4 regions of the Pseudohongiella acticola genome follow, and region 1 is predicted to be linked to each of the others. Evidence: predicted binding sites of a transcription regulator. Region 1 holds the regulator's gene; each other region holds the start of a gene.
The links. The regulator sigma-54, encoded in region 1, starts transcription at its own class of promoters, with help from an activator protein. The targets are predictions, from matches to a motif close to ANTGGCATNNANNTTGCTNT.
Positions count from the first base shown of each region.

Region 2: flhA (flagellar biosynthesis protein FlhA) is a predicted target of sigma-54. The motif match lies at 2,236-2,255, and genes of this name have one in related genera.
Region 3: flgA (flagellar basal body P-ring formation chaperone FlgA) is a predicted target of sigma-54. The motif match lies at 1,733-1,752, and genes of this name have one in related genera.
Region 4: fliD (flagellar filament capping protein FliD) is a predicted target of sigma-54. The motif match lies at 2,676-2,695, and genes of this name have one in related genera.

Region 1 covers NZ_MASR01000003.1:202,295-206,511, forward strand. Annotated here, with positions in the region: gene PHACT_RS15135 (LptA/OstA family protein) at 1-339, shown strand, start outside; gene lptB (LPS export ABC transporter ATP-binding protein) at 339-1,064, shown strand; gene PHACT_RS15145 (RNA polymerase factor sigma-54) at 1,263-2,813, shown strand; gene ptsN (PTS IIA-like nitrogen regulatory protein PtsN) at 2,876-3,343, shown strand; gene rapZ (RNase adapter RapZ) at 3,421-4,217, shown strand, end outside.
Region 2 covers NZ_MASR01000001.1:406,325-410,541, reverse strand. Annotated here, with positions in the region: gene fliQ (flagellar biosynthesis protein FliQ) at 1-222, shown strand, start outside; gene fliR (flagellar biosynthetic protein FliR) at 228-1,001, shown strand; gene flhB (flagellar biosynthesis protein FlhB) at 1,064-2,197, shown strand; gene flhA (flagellar biosynthesis protein FlhA) at 2,442-4,217, shown strand, end outside.
Region 3 covers NZ_MASR01000002.1:272,406-276,622, reverse strand. Annotated here, with positions in the region: gene PHACT_RS13585 (flagella synthesis protein FlgN) at 1-309, opposite strand, end outside; gene flgM (flagellar biosynthesis anti-sigma factor FlgM) at 345-671, opposite strand; gene flgA (flagellar basal body P-ring formation chaperone FlgA) at 909-1,661, opposite strand; gene PHACT_RS13570 (chemotaxis protein CheV) at 1,938-2,870, shown strand; gene PHACT_RS13565 (CheR family methyltransferase) at 2,891-3,733, shown strand; gene flgB (flagellar basal body rod protein FlgB) at 4,048-4,217, shown strand, end outside.
Region 4 covers NZ_MASR01000002.1:251,564-255,780, forward strand. Annotated here, with positions in the region: gene fliD (flagellar filament capping protein FliD) at 1-2,638, opposite strand, end outside; gene PHACT_RS13490 (hypothetical protein) at 2,873-3,913, shown strand; gene PHACT_RS13495 (flagellar protein FlaG) at 4,015-4,217, opposite strand, start outside.

The sequences.
Region 1 (4,217 bases):
ACCGCCCGCCTGGAACAGGATATCGTGACGGGCGATCTGATCAAGGTCACTGTTGAAGGTGACCCGGCACGTTTTATCCGTTCGGGAGAAACCAGCACGGATACTATTACCGGACACAGCGAGTCCATTGAATACTATTACGAGACACTGAACAGCACTGAGCTTTCAGTTGTAGAGTTCATCGGAAGTGCCAGTTTCAATCGCGGACGCACGGCATTCGAGTGCACACGCATCAAACATATCATTGAATCCGGCGCCACTGATTCCCCGGGTCCCTGCAGTGGTCTGTTGGCCCCAACCAGCGCACAGGCCGACCAGACGGACGACAGCGAAGACTGATGGATACTCTGGCAGCCAGACATCTGGCCAAATCTTATAAAGGCCGACAGGTAGTTCGCGATGTTTCCATCAGCGTCAACAGTGGACAGATAGTTGGTCTGCTCGGCCCCAATGGCGCAGGTAAAACCACGTGTTTCTACATGATTGTTGGCCTCGTCAAGGCCGACGCCGGCAATATCCAGCTTAACGACACCGAGCTCTCCGGCCTGCCGATCTATTCACGGGCCCGTCTGGGTGTTGGCTATCTGCCACAGGACTCATCGATTTTTCGCAACCTCAGCGTTGAAGACAATATCATGGCGATCCTGCAGACCCGCAAGGATCTCAGCCCGCCACAGCGCCGGGAAAAAATGGAAAGCCTGTTGCAGGAGTTCCATATCACCCACATACGTCACAACAAAGGCATGAGCCTGTCCGGTGGTGAGCGCAGACGAACCGAAATTGCCCGTGCCCTGGCCAATGATCCGCGCTTCATCCTGCTTGATGAGCCATTTGCCGGCGTCGACCCGATATCGGTTAGCGACATAAAATCAATCATCGAACACTTGAAAATGCGCGGTATCGGTGTTCTGCTGACAGACCACAATGTCAGGGAAACACTGGATATCTGTGAGAAGGCCTATATTGTCAGTGAAGGCGGCATCATTGCCGAGGGCAGCGCCGAACAGATACTGTCCAATCAGAAGGTTCGTGATGTCTATCTGGGCGAGAAATTCCGGATTTGACCTCACGCATCGCAGCCGGACAGAGACAAGTACAGCATCGGCGAAATTTTCCCAGACAAAATTATTGCAAAATAATCCACACATCGGCATGATGCTTGCTTAGCCTAGTAAAAAAGCAAACCTAAACGTGTCGCTGCCAAAGCGGCGCATCAATCAGCGATCCCGCGACAACCGAGCAACAAAGATGTATCTGATGCCATGAAAATTTCGCTCCAGCTAAAGCTTGGTCAACAGCTGACCATGACTCCCCAGCTGCAGCAGGCAATCCGGCTTCTGCAGCTATCCACTCTGGATCTTCAACAGGAAATTCATCAGGCGCTGGAGTCCAACCCCATGCTGGAGGTTGACGAATCCCAGGACGCCGATGGCAGTGACGCCAGCTTCGACAACGACAGCAGCGAGTCAAACTCCCAGTCGGACAGCGGCAAGGACAAGTCCAGCAATAACTCAGATGACACCGGTGACAGCTTCGCCGAACAGTCATCTTCCGATGCGTCTTACGAAGCCAGCGGCGACGAATCGCACTGGGAAGACAGTATCCCGGAGCAGCTGACTGTTGACACCAACTGGGATGACATCTATCAGAACAGCTACACCAGCGGCAGCCCGGCCCCGGACAATGATGAATTTGAGTCCCGTGATGCCGCCTCCGAATCGCTGCAGGACCACCTGCTCTGGCAGTTGAATCTGACCACCATGTCAGACACCGATCGGCTCATCGCCATGGCCATCATCGACGCAGTGGATGCCAACGGCCAGCTCAGCGCCAGTCTGGACTCCATTCTGGAGGGGCTGCAGGAGCATCTGGAGATTGAAGAAGACGAAGTGTTGGCGGTACTGCACCGGATCCAGCACTTTGACCCGGTGGGTGTGGCTGCCCGCGATTTATCCGAATGCCTGCTGATCCAGCTCAATCAGGTACCAGAGACAATGGTCAACGACGCCATTCGCAATGCGCGCACGCTGGTCAAGGACCACCTGCCTCTGCTGGGCAACCGCGACTATGCCCAGGTTATGCGCCTGACCCGGCTCAAGGAACCCGAACTCCGTGATGCCATCGCCATCATCGAAAAGCTGGATCCGCGACCCGGCGCCGACATCGCGCCCTCCTCCGCTACCTACATTGTGCCGGATGTGTTTGTCACCAAGGACCCGCGCAGTGGCCGCTGGCGCGTTGAGCTGAACCCCGAAACGGCTCCCAAACTGCGCATCAATGCGGACTATGCCTCTCTGGTAAAACGCTCGGAGAACAGCACAGACAATAACTACCTGCGCGACAACCTGCAGGAAGCACGCTGGTTTCTGAAAAGCCTGCAGAGCCGCAACGAAACCCTGCTCAAGGTTGCCAGCCGCATAGTCGAGCACCAACAGGGTTTCCTGGAGAAAGGCGAAGAGGCCATGAAACCCCTGGTCCTGCATGACATCGCAGAAGCCGTGGAAATGCACGAATCAACCATTTCCCGGGTGACCACACAGAAGTACATGCACACACCGCGTGGTATCTTCGAACTTAAATATTTTTTCTCCAGCCATGTCAGCACGGCCGGTGGCGGGGAGTGTTCGTCCACGGCCATTCGTGCCCTGATCAAAAAGCTGGTGGTGGCGGAAAACCCACGTAAACCATTGAGCGACAGCAAAATCACGCAGTTGCTTGAAGAACAGGGTATCAACGTCGCCCGACGAACCATCGCCAAGTACCGGGAATCGTTGTCTATACCGCCGTCCAATGAGCGAAAACGACTGGTCTAGCGCATTGCCAGCGGCAGGCCAAGGTTCTAGAATGGCAGCCATCGGAAGATTAGGAAGCCCTGATGCAACTGAGCACAATTCTTAGCCCTGAACGCACCGTCTGTAATATGCCGGGTGTCAGTAAAAAACGTTTTCTGACATCCATCAGTGAACATATCGCAGAAAGCAGCAGCAGCCTGTCAGCAGACGCCATCTATAATGCCTTGTTGGCGCGCGAGCAACTGGGCAGCACGGGCATCGGCAATGGCATTGCCATACCTCATTGCCGGGTTCAGGAGTGCACGCAGATTATCGGCACACTGGTACAACTGGACGAAGGCATTGATTTTGATGCCATTGATTCGCAACAGGTGGATCTGCTGTTCGTGCTGATCGTGCCAGCTGAAGAAACCGACGAACACCTGCGTGTGCTGAGTGGCCTGGCGCGACTGTTCCACCAGGAAACGTTTTGTCAGGCACTGCGCGATGCCAGTAGTAGCGATGAGCTTTACCAGACGGCGATACGCTTCAGCGAGCAATCTCAAAGCTGAGCACCGTCAGGGCCCGGTCGTCGCAATCCGCTGACAGCAAAATCAAATCCAGACCTAATTAAGGCAGGCGAGCAATTGTGAGACTCCTGATCGTAAGCGGCCGCTCCGGTTCCGGCAAAAGCACCGCATTAAACATGCTGGAAGATCATGGCTACTACTGTATCGACAATCTGCCCGCCAGTTTGTTGCCGGCCTTTATCACGCGAATCTCCAGCGAAACTGTGGCCCTGCCTCGCGTTGCAGTCAGCATCGACGCCCGCAATATTCCTGATGACCTGAAGAAAGTGCCTCAGATTATTGTTGATCTGCAGGCATCCAGAATTGACACCGAAATTATTTTTCTGGATGCCAACAGCCCCACCTTGATCAAACGCTTCAGTGAAAGCAGACGCAAACATCCCTTGACCACCGAAAGCATCGGCCTGCGTGAAGCCATCAACAAAGAGCGTGAAATGCTGGAGCCAATTGCGGCACTGGCAGGTCTTTCCATCGACACCAGCACGATGTCGGTTCATGAATTACGTGCCACCGTACGAGCGCGCGTGGTTGAGAAGAAAGATTCGTCGCTGGCACTGATGTTCGAATCATTCGGCTTTAAAAATGGCGTTCCCATTGATGCCGATTTTGTTTTTGATGCCCGCAGCCTGCCTAACCCCTACTGGGACCCGGCACTTCGACCGTTGTGCGGACTGGATGAGCCGGTCAGCCAGTATTTGTCGAGCCAGGACGACGTCAACGCCATGCAGACTGATATTTTTCAGTTTCTGGAAAAGTGGTTGCCACGCATAGAGCGCAGCAATCGCAGCTACCTGACTGTGGCCATCGGGTGCACCGGCGGCCAACACAGATCCGTGTACCTGTGTGAACGTCTGAA
Region 2 (4,217 bases), on a different contig from region 1:
ATTGTGTTGCTGGTTGCTGTCATTGTTATGCCCAGCCTGTTGATCGGTCTTGTTATCAGTACGTTTCAGGCGGCCACACAAATCAACGAACAGACGCTGAGTTTTCTGCCCAGACTGCTCACCACATTAATCGTCATTATTATCACCGGACCGTGGCTGTTACGACGGATCATGGAGTTCACCGAACAACTGGTACTCAGCATTCCGATGCTGGTCGGATAAAAAAAGTGCTTGAATTTTCGGATGCAGAAATAGGTGCCCTGGTCGGCAGTTTTCTATGGCCGATGTTCCGCATCATGGGATTCTTTCTTGCCGCACCCGTGCTCGGTTCCAACTTTGTTCCGATTCGGGTCCGTCTGATTCTGGCCATGGCAGTGTCGCTGCTGGTGGCACCAACATTGCCACCGGTACCGGCGCTTGACGGCTTGTCGCTGACTGTGATGATCATCATCCTGCAGCAACTCCTGATCGGTGTGGCACTGGGGTTTTTTCTGCAGATGTTGTTTCAGCTTTTTGTGTTGCTGGGACAGATGATCGCCATGCAGATGGGCCTTGGTTTTGCTTCCATGGTCGATCCGGCGAACGGTGTCAACGTTGCCATCGTCAGTACTTTTTATCTGATGTTTGTCACGGTTCTGTTTATTAGCTTTGACGGACACCTGGTGATGATCGAAGTGATTGCGGACAGTTTTGTACAGGTCCCGATCGCGGCCACCGGGCTTGATGTGGATGTGTATTATCAACTGATCAGCACCATCAGCTGGGTATTTTCCAGCGCGGTTTTGTTGGCGCTACCCGCGTTGACGGCACTGTTGATGACCAATTTTGCCTTTGGCATCATGACCCGGGCAGCACCGCAGATGAATATTTTTGCCCTCGGTTTTCCGGTGGCCCTGATGTTTGGGCTGTTTGTTATCTGGCTGACCATGGGCTTCTTTCTGGATGCGGCCGCCGGGATCTTTAACGAGATGTTTATTCGATTGCGGGCACTGCTTGCTTAACAGAATTGATTGGCCGCAAGCGCAACATGACAGCCGGCAAGGAATAAGAGACAGAGAAAACAATGGCAGAACAGGATTCCTCGTCAGAAAAAACCCAGGAACCCACCCCCAAACGCCTTGAGAAGGCGAAGGAGGAGGGGGATACCGTCCGCTCGAAGGAACTCAATACGCTGGCTATTCTACTGTCGGGTACAGCGGCAGTATTGATGTTTGGCGGCTTCATGATTCAGATGCTGGCGGGGTTGATGGGGCATAATTTTGTACTTGAACGTGAGCAGGTGTTTGACACCAGCGCCATGCTCAGTCATCTGAACGTATCGGCGATGCAGGGGCTGCGTTCATTGCTGCCGGTGTTCGGGGTTTTGCTTGTTGCGGCGTTGCTGGGGCCTATTGGTCTGGGCGGCTGGAATCTGAGCACAAAGGCAGTTATGCCCAAGGCCAGTCGCATGAATCCCATGTCCGGTTTGGGGCGAATGTTCGGGCCCAAGGCGCTTATGGAATTGGCGAAAGCGATGGCCAAGGTTGTGGTTGTTGCTGCGATCGCCCTGGTCATCATGGCGTTTTACTGGCAGGAAATTCTGAGCATTATGTCAGAACCCATTCTTCCTGCGATGCGCCACGCGCTGAGTATTCTCGGGTGGTCAGTGCTGGCGATGTCCTGCGCCATGATTCTGATCACCATTGTTGATATCCCGTTTCAGATTCACTCCCATACCCAGAAGCTGCGTATGACGTTTCAGGAGGTCAAGGACGAAAGCAAGGATACTGAAGGCAAGCCGGAGATTAAGCAGAAGATCAGGCAGCTGCAGTACCAGATGACGCAGAACAGGATGCTGGGCAACCTGCCAGAGGCCGATGTGGTTGTCACCAACCCACAACACTATGCCGTCGCTCTGAAATATCAGCAGGGAGGCAGCGCTGCACCGATCATGATTGGTAAGGGGATCGACTTCATGGCCTTGCGCATACGGGAAGTGGCGAAAGAGCATGACATCCCCATCGTCGAGTCGCCGGTGCTGGCCCGGGCCATTTATTACAATACCGACCTTGATGAAGAAATACCCGAAGGCCTGTACAAGGCTGTGGCACAGGTTCTGGCTTATGTGTTTCAGCTGCGTCAATACAAACATAAAGGCGGCCGGCGACCGGTGCTGGCTGACAATCTGCTGGTGCCGGAAGATCTGCAACACGATTGATGCCCTGATCACCCCGTGGCGGCAACACTTTTCCGCTTGAGGGCAAAAAAATTGCCGCAACGGCAAACTTAGCACGACTTTTGCAACACCCCCTCTGTAGGACATAAAAGGCTGCAGATTCGACTTGGTTCGCTGTGAAAGCGTCAAGATTTTGGACAAAGCGCCTGTTCACTGACGGCATCCGCTTGTTGGTGGCATTGACCTCACAAAATTTTGGCTACCACAGCGGGCTGGTCCGTAATCTATGTTGAATTTTAGCGGCAATCTGAACCGAGCGACGTTGGCAACGAATGCCCGTACTCTGACAGAAGGTAATCTCGGGATACCGGTTTTGCTGCTGGTGATTCTGGCAATGATGACATTGCCGATTCCGCCAATTCTGCTGGATGTATTTTTCACGTTTAATATAACCATTGCACTGGTGGTTCTGTGTGTTGCGGTATACGCGATGCGGCCACTGGATTTTGCGGTCTTTCCGACGATTCTGTTGATTTCGACGCTGCTGCGTCTGGCACTGAATGTGGCGTCAACGCGCGTGGTGCTGTTGAATGGTCATGAAGGTGGAGCGGCCGCTGGCCGTGTTATCGAGTCATTCGGTGAGGTGGTGATTGGTGGTAACTACGCCGTTGGCCTCATCGTATTCCTGATTCTCATTATCATCAACTTTGTTGTTGTCACCAAAGGTGCCGGTCGAATCGCCGAGGTCAGTGCCCGCTTTACGCTGGACGCAATGCCGGGCAAACAGATGGCCGTCGATGCCGACCTTAACGCGGGCATTATTGATCAAGAGCAGGCGCGCGTGCGTCGACAGGACATTACTCAAGAGGCTGATTTTTACGGTGCCATGGACGGTGCCAGCAAATTTGTTAAAGGCGATGCAATTGCCGGTATTCTGATTCTGGTCATCAACATGATTGGCGGGCTGGCCATAGGCATGATGCAGCACGGCCTGGACTTCAGCACTGCCACCGAACGCTACGCCCTGCTGACTATTGGTGATGGTCTGGTCGCGCAGATCCCGGCACTGGTGTTGTCAACGGCAGCGGCGATCATGGTGACCCGCAACAATAACTCGGAAATGATGGGCTCGCAGGTCATCAGTCAGATGTTCGCTACGCCACGCTCACTGGGTATCGCGGGCATGGTCCTGTTCGTTATGGGCATCGTGCCTGGTATGCCGCATCTGGCGTTCCTGTCGCTGGCATTTGCAGCAGTGGCTGGCTCAGTGACCATCTACATGCGCCAACAGAAGCAGGCCACTGAAGTCGACGAGGCCGCCATTGCTGATCAATCCGCCAAAGAAGTTAAAGCCACAACCGAGCAGCAGGAACTGGGCTGGAACGATGTCATGCCGGTTGACGTTGTTGGGCTTGAAGTTGGCTACCGACTGATTCCGCTGGTAGACAAAGATCAGGGCGGACAATTGCTGGCCCGTATCAAGGGTATACGCAAAAAGCTGTCACAGGAGCTTGGGTTTCTTGTGCCCTCTGTCCACATTCGCGACAACCTTGATCTGCAACCTAATGAATACCGCATTAATTTGATGGGGGTCAATATCGGTGGCGCGGAAATACATCCTGAGCGTGAAATGGCCATCAACCCGGGCCAGGTCTACGGTAAAGCCCAGGGTATAGCTACCAAGGATCCTGCATTCGGGCTGGAGGCCCTGTGGATCGAGCCACCCCAACGTGATCAGGTGCAGTCGCTTGGTTATACCGTGGTAGATGCCAGTACGGTTGTTGCCACTCATATGAACACGCTGTTGCACAAACACGCGCATGAATTGCTGGGACATGATGAGGTTCACGAGCTGTTGGGAATTCTTGCCAAGTCGTCGAAGAAACTGGCGGAAGAGTTACCCAATCAACTCAATGGCAATGTGCTTCGCAAGGTTCTACAGAACCTGTTGCAGGAGGGCATCCCCGTCAAAGATATGCGCAGTATCGGCGAAGCATTGGCGTCTGTCGCTGGCAGGAGTCAAGATCCCGTCACTTTGACCGCCGCGGTGCGTGTGGCGTTG
Region 3 (4,217 bases), on a different contig from region 1:
CTGAAGACGCGACTCAATGCCTTCCAGCAACACCGTGAACTCATTTTCGCCACCTTTGCCCAAGATGCGTTTCAGGTTCTGCAGATTGGTTTGGGCAGCGGGTACGCCGGCCTGAGTGAGTAGCTGGCGTCGAGTATGGTCATTGCGTTCAATTTGCGCGAGCACGCTTTGCTTTTGCGTCAGCAGCGCGTTGAGTTTGTCCAGATCGCGCTGCTCCAGGCAAGTTTTTTCGGACGCCAGCAAATCCGCCAGCGTGTCCAGCTGCAATCGATCATTTTCAAGTATCTGTTGCAGGCCCTGATCGCTCATTCAGCCAATTGTCCGTTGCGCGCGCTGTAGCATCGTTACAGGCTGCGCTCGAAGGCCAGCATCTTGTCAGCAACGCGCTGGCTGTTGACGGCGTATTCACCGGCGTTTACCTGGTCGCGAATCGCATTTACGCGTGACACATCGGTGTCGGGTAGCTGCTTGATGCTGGTTTCAAGGGACTGCAGGTCAGCCGCACGGCTGCTGATGGACACAGCATCGGGCTGGCTGTTTCCGGCTTCGCCCTGGCTGCCAACATTGCTATTGCCGACACCGTTGCCACTACCAGGCTGAGTCCCCGTTTGCCGAACGGTTCCGCGATTGTCTGTTGCTGTCGATGTATTGCTAATAGTAGGAATACTCATAGTCTGCTACCTTGACTCGTAGACTTTTTGGGTTGAATAACCAACAAAACGGTTAGTGTCTGCGCCCGCAAAGTCATAAGTGTTTAACCTTCTATCCGATTTAACGGCCCGCAACGTAGTAACTTTAGTGCCATTTGAGCAAAAAACAGCTAAAACTTGCAAAAATTATCAAAAAGCAGACGCTGATTCCGTCCGTTGGCGACAAAATTCTGTCATATTTTCCTGGCGAGGCCTGTTTCAGAATATGACCTGTGCTTCGCCAGCACCCGTCACAACTGCCTGCACCACACGATTCGAGTTGTTATTTCGCACCGGTATCTGCTTTCCCGCCTCGCCTGCCTGAAGCGCAGTGCCCGTGCCTCGTATGGCAATGCTACCACGCTCTGCTACAAGTACAACTGTGTCGCCGCGCTTGACCAGTGTCGGTGCCTCCAGCAGATCAACATTCAGCACCGTATCGGCGCTGACGGCGCGCCGCACTGCCTGTCCTACGGCCACTTCCGGGTCCCTGATGACCTGTCCACGCAGGGAGCTGATGTCGTGCTCACGCAGGCTCAGGTCGCCGGCGCTCACGATGCTGCCCCGGGCCAGCGCGCGACTACTGATTACCACATCCTGGAAAATGCGCACGCTGGCGGCTACATGCCGGGTCCAGGGGCTGTCGTCGCGACACTCAAGGCGCACCGTGACGCGCCCGCCATTGGCATTGTGCTGGTTCAGACTGGCACTCAGTGGTTCCTGGCAAACCGGTATCTGTAATCTGGGGTCCAGGCTTGCGACGTCAATTTCCACCCGTCCTGGTTCCTGCGCATAGGCATCCTGCAATTCAGACAGTGCTGCCTGCCGCATCTGTTCGTGGCCACTGATGCCTGTCTGCGCGTCAGCAGCGGGCACGCCCAGTCGGGTCACGAACATGATTGCCAGTATTGCCAACATCCGGATTACCGTTGTGGCTGTGACAGGTGGTTTTTGATCGCTGATTGCATGCATTCGTCAATTATCCGGCGTTTGGCGTGTTTTTTCAGTGTTTTTACTGAGTCGACATCGATTTCTACTGTGATAAAGCAATTAATGTGCCGCATTAGTGAAATTAAATAGCTAAACGGGCTTATGAAACTGCGTTTTTGGACGACAACTGTAGCCAATGTCAGAGTTTTTATACCGCGACAAACCTAATTGAACCTGAAGGCTATTTGAACCGGCAGTCCGGAAGATCTGGAAACCGGAACACCTTAAACCTGAAGACCCTGGAAATAGGAGGCTGCAATGGCCGGCGTGCTGGACAGCGTAAATCAACGAACACAACTGGTAGGGCAGAACCGGCTGGAGCTGCTCATGTTCCGCCTCAATGGCAGCCAGATGTATGGTATCAATGTCTTTAAGGTGAAAGAGGTCCTGCCATGTCCTCCACTCAGCGTAATACCGCACAGCAGCCGGGTGGTTCGTGGTGTCGCCTACATTCGGGGGCGTACCATTACCGTGCTGGACTTGAGTATTGCCATGGGCAGTAACGCCCTGCGTGATGAAGGCAAGGGATTCATCATCATTGCCGAATACAATAACTCGGTGCAGGGTTTTCTGGTGCGGGGCGTGGAGCGTATTGTCAACATGAACTGGGAGGCGATTCATTCACCGCCCAAAGGTTCAGGGCGCACGCACTACCTGACCGCGGTGACAGAAGTAGACAAGAAGCTGGTGGAAATTCTGGATGTTGAACGAATTCTGGCAGAAGTGGCACCGGCACCGATGGCGCTCAGCGATAGCTACACCAGTGAAACGGTGCGCGAAGAAGCTATCAATACAGTCCTTATCGTTGATGATTCCAGCGTTGCGCGCACACAGATCAGGCGTTGCTGCGAAGCTATTGGCCTCAATACCGTCGTGCTGAATGACGGCAAGCAGGCGTTCAACCATCTGAAAGCCATGGCTGAAGCTGGTGAGGATCCTACAGACAAATATATTCTGGTGATTTCGGATATCGAGATGCCAGAGATGGATGGCTACACATTGACAGCTTCGATCAAGAACGACCCTCGCCTGAGTGGATTGCATGTTATGTTGCATACGTCTCTGAGTGGCGTGTTCAACCAGGCCATGGTAGAAAAAGTAGGTGCGGATGATTTTCTGGCCAAATTCCACCCGGATGAACTGGCTCAGCGCGTACTGAAACAACTTGAGCAGCGTCAGGCTTCTGCGTAAGCGACTGATCTGAGTAAACTATGGTTGATGAACAACAGTTTGCACTGGAGGACTACCAGGTCTTCCGGACTTTCCTGAATCAGGCCTGTGGTATTGTCCTGGGAGACAATAAACAGTATCTGGTGGCAAACCGTATCCGCCGTATTCTGGAAGAACACCAGCTAACAACCTTGAGTGCGCTGGTTAGCAGGATCAATCAGCGTTCGATACCAGGATTGCGGGAAAAAGTTATTGATGCGATGACCACCAATGAAACATTCTGGTTTCGCGACAATGCACCCTTTGAAACCCTGCGTGACGTCATTCTGCCGCGGCTGATACTGGAAGAAAAACGCAGCAGTCTGCGTATCTGGTCGGCTGCGTGCTCCTCCGGCCAGGAACCCTATTCCATCAGCATGATTTTTGAAGAGTTCAAAGCCAGAAATCCGGGCGTGTTCATGCGTGACCCGGAGATCATCGGCACTGATATCTCGACTTCGATGCTGAATAACGCCAGGCAAGCGGAATACGATGGACTCAGCGTCAGCCGGGGCCTGACTGATGCGCGTCGACGCATGTTTTTTGATGAGTTGCCGCAAGGCCGTTTTCGCCTGAAGCAGAGCATCACCCAGCGAGTCAGTTTCAGACCGCTTAATCTGCAGGACACTTACGGCAGTCTGGGTCGTTTCGATGTGATTTTCTGCCGCAATGTACTGATCTACTTTGCTGCCGATTTCAAGGCCGATATTCTGCGCCGCATGCGCAACAGTCTGAACCCGGGCTCCTATGTTATTCTGGGGGCATCGGAGTCGCTGCCGGCGGCTATCAGTGAGCTGTACAAGATGGAGCGGTTAAGTGCCCACACCAGTGTTTACCGCACCTGAGTGTTGAAACTACCTGCGTTGCCACTACGTCGTTAAAAGCCTGCTTAAAATGCTCATTTACTATTCGTAAACTCCGCTTTCGCGCAGGCTGTTGCCTCGTATTGGCTGCCTCCGCTACGTTTCTCCGGGCCGGTGGGACGGCAAGTGCTGCCGGCCGCGGGCGGCAAAAGCAGGTCAAATCTTCAGGCAATCCCTTGCCGCCGGCCTTTGTTTTATAACCTAACTCTTTGAAAAATAGTCATATTAATTCATGGCACGGGTCTTGCTATTTCTTGCTGAATCGAATCGGCAACGTTAACAGCAGGTAATCACCGATGGCCATAAACTTCGCAAACGCACTGGGTGTTCACGAACATGCCCTCACGCTGCGGACCCAGCGCACAAGCATGCTGGCAAGCAATATCGCAAACGCTGACACGCCCGGATACAAGGCCCGTGATATGGACTTTGGCAGTGTGCTGGCGCAGGCCACCTCCGGTCGCAG
Region 4 (4,217 bases), on a different contig from region 1:
ACTCACCGTTCAGGGACTCCTGTCGGCCACTCAGGACACCGCCGGGTTCCAGGAACGCGGTAAGCAGCGTATTCATCCGGTCCGCCGCACCACGCGCATAATCAATGGTGCCGCGATCACCAGTCTCGCCGCCATTTACCCGAATTCGAAGTCCGGATGACGGGTCAGGCTCGCCGCTGGCAGCCACACCGGCTTCGCCGCGGGCGCCACGACCAATGCTGAAGCCCAGGAGGCTGCCGGCGTTTCCATCAAGCTGGGCAATTCGGACACTGGAGGACGCACCGGTTGACTTTGAGATGATGCCGAACGAGCCAGACGGAGTATCGTAATCAACGATGACGCCAACACCGGCCGCTATCATTGCAGGGCTGTTATTGATCACGGTCTGCATGGCGGCAGCAACATCTTCTGGGCTGGTGCTGCCAAGCTCACCGAGTGAGATCGCACCTGATAAAACACCGTCCACCTCAACCCGAAAACTGTCGGCCGATGTGCTGGTTGATAAATCGCCGTGCGCGACGTTCAGATAGAAGCCCTGTCGTGCAGCGATGGCGCCCGTTGAGGCGGTCAGGAACTGGCCATTGCCTTGTGCTTCGATACCATTGATGGTCCCGGCAACATCGACGCCGCGGATGGACGTAACCGGCGCCCCGGAGCCGAGGAATAAACCCAGTTTGCTCGCCGCTGCAAAGTTGACTTCGGTAAACTGGATATCGTCTCCGGCATTGTCGGTAGAGAAAATCAGACGCCCCTGCTCATTGTCGGCATTGTATTCGTAAGCCACGCTGACCGTGATGCCTTCACCGGCGAGCGCATCATTTATTTGCGTTTCCAGCGCGCTCGTCAACTCATCAGGCGTCGTGTAGGTAACCGGCGTGCCCGCATCACCTGGCAAGGCCAGTTCACCGGTGCTAATGCCGTTGATACTAAGCTCGAAGGCGGTACTTGCATCAATCACCAGTGCGTCTGTGAACGGGTCACTGCTCAAGCCACCGGTAGTGGCCAGCGCATTTAGCTGATTGCCTTCAAACGGGCCGCGACTGTCAAGCACCAGCCCCAACGTCGACGCCGCCGCCGACGAGACATCACTGAACCTGATGACCGACTCATTGCCATACCGGTTTGAACTTAATTCAAATCGCGCTTCGTCGGAGTTGAAAACAACAGTCATGGTGTCTTCCGAATCGATCACATCGGCATTACTGTTGATTTTTGACTGTAATTCAACGGCCAGCTCTTCAGCCGTGGCATACGTACCCTCAGTCAGGCTGATATCAATCTCGTTGCCATTAAACACCAGGGTAAACGCATTGTTGTCCGCATCAATGACAATATTGCCCGATGCCAGCGCTGGCACACTTATACCCTGGTAACGACCGATCGTAGCCAGCTGCGTGATTTCAAGCGCATAGCTTCCCGGCTGGGTATTGCGCCCGGCGCCAAGGAAATCAACCTGAGTGTCAGGCACCGTGCCGGTGGCTGCGAACAGACTAGTCACGGCCTGCGGGTCGGCATTGAATGCAGTTTCAAACGCTTCCCGATCAAATGTCAGCTGATAGTTATTGAACTGATCCGAGGTAACACCGACCTCTGCCAACGAATTAAAGGTCGCGCCTGATGTTACCTGTCGCAACGTGCTATTGATCTCCGTCATCATTCGACGCAGCGCCGTGTCGCCAGTTAACAGGCTGCCCTGACCTGAGGTACCGGAATCAGGATCGAACGCCGACAACTGATCGCTTATCGATTTGAGTCCATTGTAGGCATCAACAAAGCCCTGAACTTTATCCATCAGTTCGCCAGGGTCTTTTTCTATTTCCAGATTAACCGGTCCGTCCGTGGTAGCTTTCAGGTTTAATGTGACACCCGGAATGACACCGGCAACCAGATTGTTACTGCGAGTGATGGCAAGACCGTTGACCGTAAACGAGGCATTTTGCGCCGCCTGACTCTGGCTGGCCGTCTGCGATCCAGCATTAAAATTGAATGCATCAAGCCCCGCTGTTCCCGTGCCAGTCAGCTCAATACTCTGATCCGCTCCGGATTCAGCGCTGGTAAACAGAAGCCGGAAGCCACTGCCATCGTCCACAATGGTCGCCTCGACTCCCATATCAGCCTTGTTAACGGCGTCACGTATGCCTGCCAGTGTGTTGTTACTGCTGTTAATGACCAGCGTGCGCCCAGCGACATCGTCGTTGACGGTGAAACCCTGATAAACGCCGCCACCATCAATATCTGTACTACCAAATCGAAAGCTTAGCGTGCCTGTGCCCACCGCTTCGTTAATAGAGGAATAAGCCTGGGTTGCGATCGTCTGTTTTTGCGCAAGCTGCTGAACCTGAACAGAATAATTGCCAGCATCGGCCGTGCTTGCGGCCGTGGCGGTGAGCGCAGACTCGTTGCCAGACACAACTTGGCTGGCGTTAAACGCCGACAGGCTGTTGAGGCCACGCATCGCTGTCTGCAGCTCGCCAACGACGCTGCTGATTTCGCCGAATGCGGACAGCTTGGCCTCGGCAATTTCCTGCTCGACATCCAGACGCTGCTCAACCGGAGCCCGTTCGGCCTCCAGCAGTGACTCCAGCAGCTCGCTAGTCAACAGACCGGAGCCAATACCTAGCGATTGAATAGTTGCCATACACAGTTAGCCGTTTGTTTGATGCCAGTTCGTTGCTAAAGCAATATCCAGGCCAGTCACCACAGGCCATTGGATCCTGCGTTTCTGACCCGCTTATGTACTGGTTATCGGATAGTTGCGGATAATCTTGACCCGTCAGACGGCAAACCTTTGCCGCCCGGTTGATAGCAAAAGCATTGAGTGTCGGCCCCAGCCTCGCTAGAATCGCAATTAACCTAACAGGGAGAAGAAGCTATGTTTATCAGACAACCGCTTGCCAGCAGTCTGCTGCTGCTTGGGGTCGGCATCGTGTCAACGGGTTTACTCTCCGTCACCGTGCTCGCACAACAGGCCGATGAGAGCTATACCGTGCCGCGCACAGCCTATGGCGCGCCTGACTTACAGGGCGTCTGGCGGAACGCGACGGTGACACCGCTGACGCGACCGCGCGAACTGGGTGAGCGTCGGGCCTATACCCAGGAAGAAGCCTTTCAGCTTGAACGCGCTGCGCAGATGGCGGTTGAGCAGGATAACGAGCCACTGGACCCGAATCGACCGCCGCCACCCGCAGAAGATTTACCGCCGGTGGGCAATTACGACCTGTTCTGGACAGATCGCGGCATGTTCATGCCCACCATCGACGGTGAATTCCGCACCTCCATCATCATTGATCCTGCCGATGGCCAGATGCCCGGTTACACCGACGAGTTCCTTGCGGAACGTGCGCGTGAGCGCGAGACTGGCCCTGACCAGTTTGACGGCCCTGAAGGACGCGGTGTCGGTGAACGTTGCCTGTTGTCCTTTGGCTCCAACTCCGGGCCACCCATGCTGCCGGTGATGTACAACAGTCACTACCAGATCGTGCAGTCCCCCGGATACGTGGTCATTGTCGTGGAAATGGTGCATGACGCGCGAATTATCAAGATTCAGGATGAGCATGACGCCAGCGCCGGCATCATGAACAAATGGATGGGCGACTCAATCGGGCGCTGGGAAGGCGACACACTGGTGGTTGAAACACGGCACTTCAATCCCTGGCAGAGTTTTCGCGGGGCATCGGAAAACCTGACCGTGACTGAACGCTTCCGCAAGGAATCCGACAGTAAAATCATCTACAGTTTTACCGTGGATGATCCCACGGTATTCGAGTCCAGCTTCACCGGCGAACTGGCGCTGACTGCCTACGATGACCCACTGTATGAATATGCCTGCCACGAAGGCAACTATGCCCTGGCCGGTACTCTGGCCGGCGCCCGACTGGCCGAGGAAGAGGCACGTCAGGCAGCACAGGACTGATAACCAGCCCTTTAGTGCGGATAGAAGACGCGCGCACAAAAAAGGCGGCCCCATTCACTGGGCCGCCTTTTTTTACAACGATACAGGGGGCGCTCGCCTCGCTAGACCTCGGCCTTGAACAGGGAAATGTGTTCCTCCGAATCAATCTGCTTGGCCAGCTCCAGCGCTGTTTTGGTGTCAAACTGACGCAATACCTTGCGTGACTCACGGTCTACCACAGTGACCGCAGGCTCGTTACTGAAGGGATCGATATCAAATACGATGTCTCGTTTGACGGTCTGCACATAACGATTGAGTTTGGTCA